Regions from separate parts of the Streptomyces sp. NPDC059037 genome, predicted to be linked through region 2. Evidence: riboswitches for the same ligand, from Rfam matches in the RefSeq annotation. Region 2 holds a riboswitch; each other region holds the start of a gene.
The links. A riboswitch is a leader RNA that binds a small molecule or an ion and turns the genes downstream of it on or off. The one in region 2 is predicted to bind cyclic di-AMP.

Region 1 (3,267 bases), on a different contig from region 2:
ACGAGATCCCGCACGAGAGCGCCAACCCGGCGCGCCGCGCCGCCAAGGAGCTCTCCAAGCAGCTCTTCCCGGCGACCTCGCGGATGTCGCGCCCCCGCCAGGGCACCGAGGAGACGGTCGCGGCCATCGACTCGGCGGCCGTGCGCGCCTTCTACGAGAAGCACGTCCGTCCCGCCACGGCCACCGCCGTCGTCGTGGGCGACCTGACCGGCACGGACCTGGACGCCGTCCTCGCCGACACCCTCGGCGCCTGGACGGGCGGCACGGCCGAGCCGCGTCCGGTGCCCCCGGTGACCGCCGACGACACCGGCCGTGTGGTCATCGTGGACCGCCCCGGAGCCGTCCAGACGCAGCTGCTGATCGGCCGCATCGGCGCGGACCGGCACGACCGCGTCTGGCCCGCCCAGGTGCTCGGCACGTACTGCCTGGGCGGCACCCTCACCTCGCGCCTCGACCGCGTCCTGCGCGAGGAGAAGGGATACACCTACGGCGTACGGGCGTTCGCCCAGGTGTTGCGCTCGGCGCCGGACGGCACGGGCGCCGCGATGCTCGCCATCAGCGGTTCCGTGGACACGGAGTCGACGGGCCCGGCCCTCGACGACCTGTGGAAGGTGCTGCGCACCCTGGCCGCCGAAGGCCTCACGGACGCCGAGCGCGATGTCGCCGTGCAGAACCTGGTGGGGGTGGCCCCGCTCAAGTTCGAGATGGCCGCGTCCGTCGCGGCGACCCTCGCCGATCAGGTCGAGCAGCACCTGCCGGACGACTTCCAGGCGCAGCTGTACCGGCAGTTGGCCGCGACCGGCACCGTGGAGGCCACCGCCGCCGTCGTGAACGCCTTCCCGGGCGACCGGCTGGTGACGATCCTCGTCGGTGACGCCGCGCAGATCGAGGAGCCCGTCAAGGCGCTCGGCATCGGTGAAGTGAGTGTGGTCACGGGCTGAATGACGGTCACGGCCTGAGGGACAGTCAGGACATATCGGGACCCCAGTGGCGGGAATTGGCTGCTGGGGTCCTCATATGTCCGAATTGCTATGGAGGTTACGTGTCTGACCTGTGGCGTGCGCTACAAAACCTCTGATCCGTTTGGCGATGGAAAGACGCCCCGCTTAGCGTCTGGTCCGGCTGTTCGTCATGCAGTACGCCGCGTCCGCGGCACCGGACAGTCATCGCCGAGTCCCCGTACGGCGCGAGCCAGGGGAGCCGGGGACCCACATGTCCCTGGGGTGAATCGGGCACCTTGCCGCGAGGCGAGGAACCCGTAGGAGACCTTCCTGCTCCGAACCCGTCAGCTAACCCGGTAGGCGAGAAGGAAGGAAAGGATCAGCCGCTTCATGGCGTTCACCCGTGCCACCGGGAAGCACCGTCGCCCGAGCCGCCTCACGCGTACCACCGCGAACGTGGCGGGCGTCGCCGCCCTCACCACCACCGGTGTCATCGGAGGCCTCGCCGCTCCGGCGCTCGCCGCCGACGAGGCCGCCGTCGAGAAGACGGGCCTGACCCAGGCGATCTCCGTCGGCGACTCGCTCGCCGCCAGCATCGACGCCCAGGCCGCCGCCCAGCAGCAGGCCGCCGACGACGCCGCTGCCGCCAAGAAGGCCGAAGAGGCCGCCAAGAAGAAGGCCGCCGAGGCCAAGCGCAAGGCCGAGGCCGAGGCGAAGGCGAAGGCCAAGAAGGAGCGCGAGGCCAAGGAGCGCGCCGCCCGCGAGGCCGAGCGCAAGCGCCTCAACAGCTACGTCTCGCCGATCACCGGCTCGTCCATCTCCACGGGCTACCAGACCGGCGGCGCCATGTGGTCCTCCGGCAGCCACTCCGGCGTCGACTTCCACGCCGCGTCCGGCACCACGGTCCACGCGGTCGGCTCCGGCACCGTCGTCGAGGCCGGCTGGGGCGGTGCCTACGGCAACAACGTGGTCATCCAGATGAACGACGGCACGTACACGCAGTACGGCCACATGTCGTCCCTCAGCGTCACCGTCGGCCAGGCGGTCACCCCGGGCCAGCAGATAGGCCTCTCCGGCTCCACCGGCAACTCGACCGGCCCGCACCTCCACTTCGAGGCCCGCACCGGTCCGGACTACGGCTCGGACATCGACCCGGTCGCCTACCTCCGGTCGCACGGCGTCAACGTCTGATCCGCATCACCAAGAGTTCACCGAAAGCTCACCGAAAGCCCCGGCTCATCGAGAGCCGGGGCTTTCGCCGTTCCGGGCCCGCCTTTGATCGACGGCCTCCCTTTGGCCAAAAAATATCCATGGATTTCGACCCGCCGTCGGAAATTCAGACGCTCTGCAATAGAGTCGCTGAATGAGCGTCAATCGACCGCGTTTCGCGGGGATTAAGGCGGAGGTCAGGTCATGCGCATTCCTGCGCACTCGGTATGCACGGCCATCCGGGACGACATCGTCTCCGGTGTCTACGAACGGGGTGGCCGGCTCACCGAGGAACTGCTCGCGCGCCGCTACGGAGTCTCCCGCGTCCCGGTGCGCGAAGCGCTGCGCACCCTGGAGGCCGAGGGGTTCGTCGTCACGCGCAGGCACGCGGGCGCGTGCGTCGCCGAGCCGACCGAGCAGGAGGCGGCCGACCTCCTGGAGATCCGCATGCTCCTCGAACCGCTCGCCGCGGCCCGTGCCGCGCAGCGCCGCACCGAGGCCCATCTGAAGGTCCTGCGCGGCCTCGTCAGGCTCGGCCAGGAGCGTTCGAGGCGCGGTCAGAGCGAGGATCTGCGCTCGCTGGGCGGCTGGTTCCACGAGACGCTCGCCCAGTCGTCCGGCAGCCCCGGCCTCACCGCGCTGCTCACCCAGCTGCGGCACAAGATCGCCTGGATGTATGTCGTCGAGACGCCGGCCGCCCCCGCGGAGTCCTGGGCGGAGCACGCGGCGATCGTCGACGCGGTGGCGCGCGGCGACGCGGAGCGGGCCCGTGCGCTCACCGCGCAGCACACGGAGCGGGCGACGGCCGCGCACCGGCTGCGGTTCGTGACGCGGGGCGAGCGCGAGCGGGAACGCGATCGCGTGAGGGGTTCGCAACATGTCGTAAACACGGTGAGCCTGCAGAATTAACAAGGGCGCCGTATACAAAGAAGTGCTATTCGGCGGGGGATTGCGAGGCGATTGCTTCTGCTGCCCGCATTCGGTGATATCCCCTGCCTTTATTCGGTTGCGTTCGGCGGTGCTCGGGAAGCGGACGCAAATACGCCGAAGGGCCCGCCCCTGTTTTGGGCGGGCCCTTCGGCGTATGCGTGCGACAGTCGCTGTCAGACGGTCTCGG
Region 2 (3,267 bases):
GCGTTCGCGGACTTCTCCTCGATGCCGCGGGCCAGGCGCTCCGGGTTGGTGACGAACAGGTCGTCGCCCACGAGCTGGACCTTCTCGCCGAGCTTCTCGGTGATGACGTTCCAGCCGGCCCAGTCGTCCTCGAACAGCGGGTCCTCGATGGAGACCAGCGGGTACGCGGCGACGAGCTCCTCGTAGTACTCGGTCATCTCGGCGGCCGAGCGGGACTTGCCCTCGAACTCGTACTTGCCGTCCTTGTAGAACTCGGACGCGGCGACGTCGAGGGCGAGCGCGACCTGCTCGCCGGGGACGTAACCGGCCTGCTTGATGGCCTCGAGGATGAGGTCGAGCGCGGCGCGGTTGGAGTCCAGGTTCGGGGCGAAGCCGCCCTCGTCACCGAGGCCGGTCGACAGACCCTTGTCCTTCAGGACCTTCTTGAGGGTGTGGTAGACCTCGGTGCCCCAGCGCAGGGCCTCGGAGAACGACTCGGCGCCGATCGGCGCGATCATGAACTCCTGGATGTCGACGTTCGAGTCGGCGTGCGACCCGCCGTTCAGGATGTTCATCATCGGGACGGGCAGCAGGTGCGCGTTCGGGCCGCCGAGGTAGCGGAACAGCGGCAGGTCGCTGGCCTCGGAGGCGGCGTGCGCGACGGCGAGGGAGACGCCGAGGATGGCGTTGGCGCCGAGCGAGCCCTTGTTGTCGGTGGCGTCCAGGTCGAACATGGCCTGGTCGATCAGGCGCTGCTCGGTGGCGTCGTACCCGACGAGCTCCGGGCCGATCTGCTCGATGACGGCGAGGACGGCCTTCTCCACGCCCTTGCCCTGATAACGGTTGGGGTCACCGTCACGGAGTTCGATGGCCTCGAAAGCACCGGTGGACGCACCGGACGGAACGGCGGCACGACCCGTGCTGCCGTCGTCGAGGCCGACCTCGACCTCGACCGTGGGGTTGCCTCGGGAGTCCAGGATTTCCCGGGCTACGACGACGTCGATGGACGGCACGAGCATCTCCTTCTGGGATGTGACGCGGGTACGCGGGGCGTTGGCCTCGCGGACACGAGCCTAACCGGCTCCCGGACAAGAGCCAGCCGAGCGACCGCCCTGTGGACAAACCGAGAGCAAAAAGTTTCCGAACGGAACAAAGCGGTGGATCAAAAAGACCCCGCCCCGGTGCGTACGGGGGATACGCGCACCGGGACGGGGTGGACCCATGGGGACGGGGGTTGCGCCCCGAAGGGGCGCGGGGCTGTGACATCGTGCGGCTCCGCCGCGTGGGCGCGACAAGCCACGAAGCACCCGCAGCCGAACAAGACTGCCGAGGCGCCCCGCCAGAACTAGCTGAGGTGCAGCTGCTGACCCGGGTAGATCATGTCGGCGTTGTCGATGATGTCGCCGTTGAGCTTGTACACCTTGTGCCAGCCGCCCTTGACGTCCTTCTCCTCGGCGATCTTGGAGAGGGTGTCGCCCTTCTTGACCTTGTACTCGCCGTCGCCCTTCTTGACCTTCTTGCCGGTCGGGGTCTCGACGGTCTTCTTGGACTCGGCCTTCGGGGCGGGCTTCGGGGCCTCGGCCTTGGGTGCGGCCGGCGCCTCGGTCTGGGCGCTCGGCTGGCTCTGCGGCTGCTCGGCCGGCTGCTGCTGCGGCGCGCTCTCCTCGGCGCCGCCACCGCTGTACGCGGCGCCCGAGAGGCCCACGCCACAGCTCGGCCAGGCGCCCTTGCCCTGACCCGCGAGAACCTTCTCGCCGATCTCTATCTGCTGGGCCTTGGAGGCCTGGTCGGCGGTGGCGGCGTACTTCGTGCCGCCGTACGCGGCCCAGGTGGAGGCCGAGAACTGCAGGCCGCCGTAGTAGCCGTTGCCGGTGTTGATGGACCAGTTGCCGCCGGCCTCGCACTGGGCGACGGAGTCCCACTCGGAACCGGTGGCGGCGGAGGCCGATCCTGCGGCCATCAGCGGGGCGGCGACCGCGACACCGGTGACGCCGGCGAGCGTGGCGACGCGGGTGGCCTTGGACGGACGACGGTGCTTGCCCTTGCTGGAAAACAGCATGAGTGATCCCCTCACCGACGCCTACGAGGTGAGCTGTCGGGTTCGGGCCGATGAAGTTGCCCGGCCGCGCTTCTTGAGCGCGACTTAACCCCTAGCCGGTCCCAACTCCGCTCGGCAGCTTCCTCGTTCTGCTGCTGTGCGGCCGGGCCGGCGGAAACCTTGGGTCCCCCGCTCCTGCCTACGGCGCTTGACGCGACGACTGTTCCCGAACGGCCGTTGGCAGGACTAGGCGTACCGACCGGCGGGGCCCGCTGTGGCGAGCGGTCACGACCGTAGTCATGCGATCCGCCGAATTTCAAAGACGATCAGGGCTTCTGAGACCCATCTCTCACTTGCGCCAAACCGGACATTCGGCGCGAAGCGAGTGGCCGACTCTTCGTCAACTTCCCTTACTTTTCGCCCAAATCGAGGCTCTGACCGGGGAGGATGAGGTCGGGGTCGGCTCCGACGGACTTCTTGTTCTCGTCGTAGAGCGCGCTCCATCCGCCCTGCACGCCGAGGTCGTCGGCGATGGTCCAGAGGTTGTCTCCGGAGCGGACCGTGTACGTCCCGTCGGCGCCGTCCTTCGCGCGGTCGTCGCCGCGCGACGCGTGCCGCCCCGAGCCGTCGCGGTCGCCGTTCTTGGCCTGCCCGTCGTCCGCGCTGTCGCCGCGGTGCCGGCCGGAGCCCTCGCCCGCGCCGGTGGAGGGGGTGGAGTTCGGGGTGGCGGGCGAAGTGGAGTCGTTCTGCCCGGACTTGTCCGAATCACTGCCGGTGTCGCCCGACTCGTCGTGATTCTTGTCTCGGGAGTCGTCGCCGGAGTCGGCCTTTTCGGAGGGCTCCTCGGACGGCTTCTCCGAGGGCTTCTCCGAGGGCTTTTCGGTCGGCTTCTCGGAGGGCTTCTCGGACGGCTCCTCAGACGGCTTCTCCGAGGGTTCGGCCGAGTCGCCCGAGTCATCCGACCCGCTCGTGTCACTCGTGTCGCCGGACCCGCTCGTGTCGGTCGGCTCGTCCGAGGGCAGTGAGGTGATCGGGGCACCCGGGTCGACATCGGCCGGGGCGTCGTGCTTGCTCAGCCCGGCGATCACTCCGCAGCTGGGCCAGGCGCCGGGACCCTGGTCGGCCAGGACCTTCTCGGCGACGGCTATCTGCTGCGAACGGCTGGCCTGGTCGGCGTAGGGGGCGTAGTCGAGACCGCCGTACTGCTCCCAGGTCTCCTGGGACATCTGGAGTCCGCCGTAGTAGCCGTT
Region 3 (3,267 bases), on a different contig from region 2:
CTCGACGGCGATGTACCCGGCCTGGCCGACGCCGGTCGCGTGCGGACCGGCGCGGTGGATCTCCAGCAGGATGATGTCGCCGGGGCCGAGGCGGTCGGCGGCGTTCCGGATCGCCGTGGCCGTGGGGATGGAGAAGGCGGACGCGCTGGTGACCGTGTCCGGCGCGATCCCGGTGATCCCGAACGCGTTGACGTCGCCGCCGATCTCACCGAGCACCGCGGTGCCGTGATCGGTGTCCGTGCTCCCGGTGCCGGAGACGATGCCGCCCTGGTTCAGCCGCAGGTCCTCGTGGGTGAAGCGCCAGCCCCACTCGCAGTCGATCACGCGGACGCCGGCGCCGCGCCCGCCGGGCAGGGTCCACGCGTACCGGGCGTCGACGCCGCCCGGAGCCGCGTCGAGATAGCCCTGTCGGGCGGTGAAGTCCGGGGAGACGGGCGGTGCGTCGGCGCCCGTCGGCTGCATGTCGTTGAGCGGCGGGAGTTCGGTCTCCTCGCTCTCCTTCTTCGGTACGACATCGGGGACGGCGAGGGCGGCCGCGGGCTTGACGTAGGCGCCCTCCACGGCGTCCGACGCGCGGAGCCGCTCGGCCAGCGCGTCCAACTGGTCGGCGGGAGCGTCGACATGGAAGAAGAGCGCCATCCGGTCGAGGATCTCCAGCGTGGCGTCGTCGGCACCGGCGCCTTCCGAGGGGGCACCCGCCTGGGCGCGCAGCCTCTCCTGGTCCGTGCCGAACAGCGGGCTGAAGGTGACGTCCTCCTGGGCCGCCACGGCGTCGAGACCGCTCACGGAGATGTCCGCGGCGGCGGTCGCGCCGGTCGGGGTGATGCGTACCCCGGCGTCGGCGCGCGTGATGCACACCAGCTCAGGGCGCCCGAAGAGTGGTCCTGGTCCTGGAGCCGGGTGGTCGTTCCCCCGGCTGTTCCCCGCACCTGATCGCTGTGGCACAGCTGACTCCTTCACCACGTTACGGAAGGTCCGCCGGTGGTTTCACATAGGCGGCCTCGACTGCCGGGTGGCCGCGCAGGCTCGTGACGCCGAATCGCCGCTCCAGGAGGTTCCGGACGTCCAGGAGCCCTCCCCCTCCTGCCGGACACGTCCGGTACCGCGTCCGAGCGGCGCGCTCGCGGTCACCGGGCCGCCGACCCTAGTGAGGGGCCGTCACCGGATCGTCGCTGCGGCGTCACCGCGGCTGGGGCTGCGGCGGCACGGACGAGGATATTAGAGATGAAATGCCCGTTTTGACGGCGCGAGCAGCCTCCGCACTATGTCCAGATTTGCAACTATAGTTGCTCATTTAACTTGTTTATGGCGTGAATGAAATTTCTGTCACCATTGCGGGACAGTCGCGCGAAATGGCACGCTCTGATACGCCGTCGAGCAGCAAATCGACCTGCGCCCAATTCGGTGAAATGAGTCACACCGGCGACCGTGGTTCCGAGAGTCGCCGAGCGCACTTCCGTTCTGCGCAAAGAAAGTTGGGCTTTTCGATCAAAGGTGGCCGGGCATTCTGGCCGCCAAGGTCGGGCCTCAGGCATTCCCTATGCGAATTCGTGTCTTGTTCCTTCCGGGCTTTCTCGCCTAACGTCACCGTCAATCCGGATGGAACGCCGAATCCTGCCGCCGTCCGGCAACTCTTCCCACCCACTCAATTACGCACGGCAGGAGCGGGGGACCCAGGTAAGCCGCCGATCCGCATTCCGGATCGGCTCGGGGTGAAGTCGCATTACCAGTGCGACCGGACATCTCCCGTCCGAACCCGACAGCTCACCTCGTAGGCGACGGAGAGGAATTCGTCATGCCTGCAAAGGGCAAGCACCGCCGTCCCAAGTCCAGCCCGCTCAGCCGGGGCATCGCCGCCGCAGGCACGGGCGGGGCCGTCCTCGTACTCCCGGTGCTCGGCGCGACCTCCGCGGGCGCGGCGCAGGCCGCCGCCCCGGACGCCAAGCCCGCCGCCGCCGCGAAGACCTACGTCGTCGTCGCGGGCGACTCCCTCTCCGAGATCGCCCGAGAGCACTCCCTGAGCGGCGGCTGGAAGCAGCTGTACAAGGACAACCGCAGCGCCCTCGGCGACGACCCGCGGCTGATCCACCCGGGCGTCAAGCTCACCCTCGGCAAGAAGGCCTCCGCCGAGCCCGCGGAGAAGTCGGCCGACTCCAGGACGTCCGCCGAGCGGGCGGACCGCTCCGAGCGCAAGAGCACGTCCGCCGAGCCCGCCGCTGCCACGGCGAAGAAGTCGTACACCAACGACCTCGACGGCTGGATCAAGGAATCGCTCGACATCATGGCCCAGCAGGGCATCCCCGGCACCTACGAGGGCATCCACCGCAACATCATGCGCGAGTCCTCCGGCAACCCGCTGGCCATCAACAACTGGGACTCCAACGCCGTCGCCGGAACCCCGTCCAAGGGGCTCCTGCAGGTCATCGCCCCCACGTTCGAGGCCTACCACGTGCCCGGCACGTCGATGGACAGCTACGACCCCGTCGCCAACATCACCGCCGCCTGCAATTACGCGGCCAACCGGTACGGCTCGATCGACAACGTGAACGGCCCGTACTAGACCACACCCCGTCTCGTCCGCTCTGAGCCCCGGCGCGCCATGTGTCCGGGGCTCAGGCCTGTCCGAGGCCGGACCAGGTGCCTGGCCCAGGCCTCGCCGAGTGTTCAGTCACCCGTGCTGTTCCGTGTAGTGCGCGCGGAGAAGGTCGGCGCCCCAGTCGTGGCGGACGTGCCGCCAGACCGAGTGGGCGTGGTTGCCGCCGTCCTGGGTGTTGTCGTACTCGATGAGGAAGTCCGGGGCCCGAACGCAGTAGTAGTGCCGGTCCCCCGGTGCGCGGCCACCGGCCCAGGCGAAGGAGAGGGCGTCCAGTCCACGCGCCACGGCGTCGGACCAGCACTCCTGCGCGTACGCCGCGGGCGCGCGGTCGAGGTAGCGGCGCACCAGACGCTGAAGCAGCCGCTGTTGACCGGGCGCCATGTCGCCGTACGGGAGGCCGGTCGGCAGCAGGTCTGGATCGGCGAAGGGGTCGGCGCGGGTCAAGATGTCGTCCGGAGGCGCGGCGGCGAAGACCGCCTTCGCCCGTCGGCCGACGTCCAGGTCCGTGACCAGTTCGCGGGCCAGGTCTTCCTCCGGCCCCAGCAGCCTGCGGCCGGCCTGCGGACCGTGCGTGATGCGCGCCGGTTCCGCACCGATGAAGTGTGGCGTCACCCGCATCCCGGCCACCGTGATCAATACGTGTACGGCGAGGTGGTGGCCGTTCATCCGCC

Region 1: it holds a riboswitch for cyclic di-AMP, as region 2 does, so the genes downstream of both, ACFWY6_RS15825 (M23 family metallopeptidase) here and ACFWY6_RS09230 (transglycosylase family protein) in region 2, are expected to answer to the same signal.
Region 3: it holds a riboswitch for cyclic di-AMP, as region 2 does, so the genes downstream of both, ACFWY6_RS42780 (transglycosylase SLT domain-containing protein) here and ACFWY6_RS09230 (transglycosylase family protein) in region 2, are expected to answer to the same signal.

Annotation. Positions count from the first base shown of each region.
Region 1 is NZ_JBHYIG010000063.1:25,324-28,590, reverse strand. Features, by position in the region: gene ACFWY6_RS15830 (M16 family metallopeptidase) at 1-941, shown strand, start outside; cyclic di-AMP (ydaO/yuaA leader) riboswitch at 1,158-1,319, shown strand; gene ACFWY6_RS15825 (M23 family metallopeptidase) at 1,332-2,132, shown strand; gene ACFWY6_RS15820 (GntR family transcriptional regulator) at 2,355-3,059, shown strand; gene ACFWY6_RS15815 (HPr family phosphocarrier protein) at 3,254-3,267, opposite strand, start outside.
Region 2 is NZ_JBHYIG010000029.1:24,891-28,157, reverse strand. Features, by position in the region: gene eno (phosphopyruvate hydratase) at 1-998, opposite strand, end outside; gene ACFWY6_RS09230 (transglycosylase family protein) at 1,325-2,038, opposite strand; cyclic di-AMP (ydaO/yuaA leader) riboswitch at 2,042-2,234, opposite strand; gene ACFWY6_RS09225 (transglycosylase family protein) at 2,428-3,267, opposite strand, start outside.
Region 3 is NZ_JBHYIG010000390.1:3,793-7,059, forward strand. Features, by position in the region: gene ACFWY6_RS42775 (S8 family peptidase) at 1-945, opposite strand, end outside; cyclic di-AMP (ydaO/yuaA leader) riboswitch at 1,629-1,791, shown strand; gene ACFWY6_RS42780 (transglycosylase SLT domain-containing protein) at 1,796-2,560, shown strand; gene ACFWY6_RS42785 (DUF3500 domain-containing protein) at 2,669-3,267, opposite strand, start outside.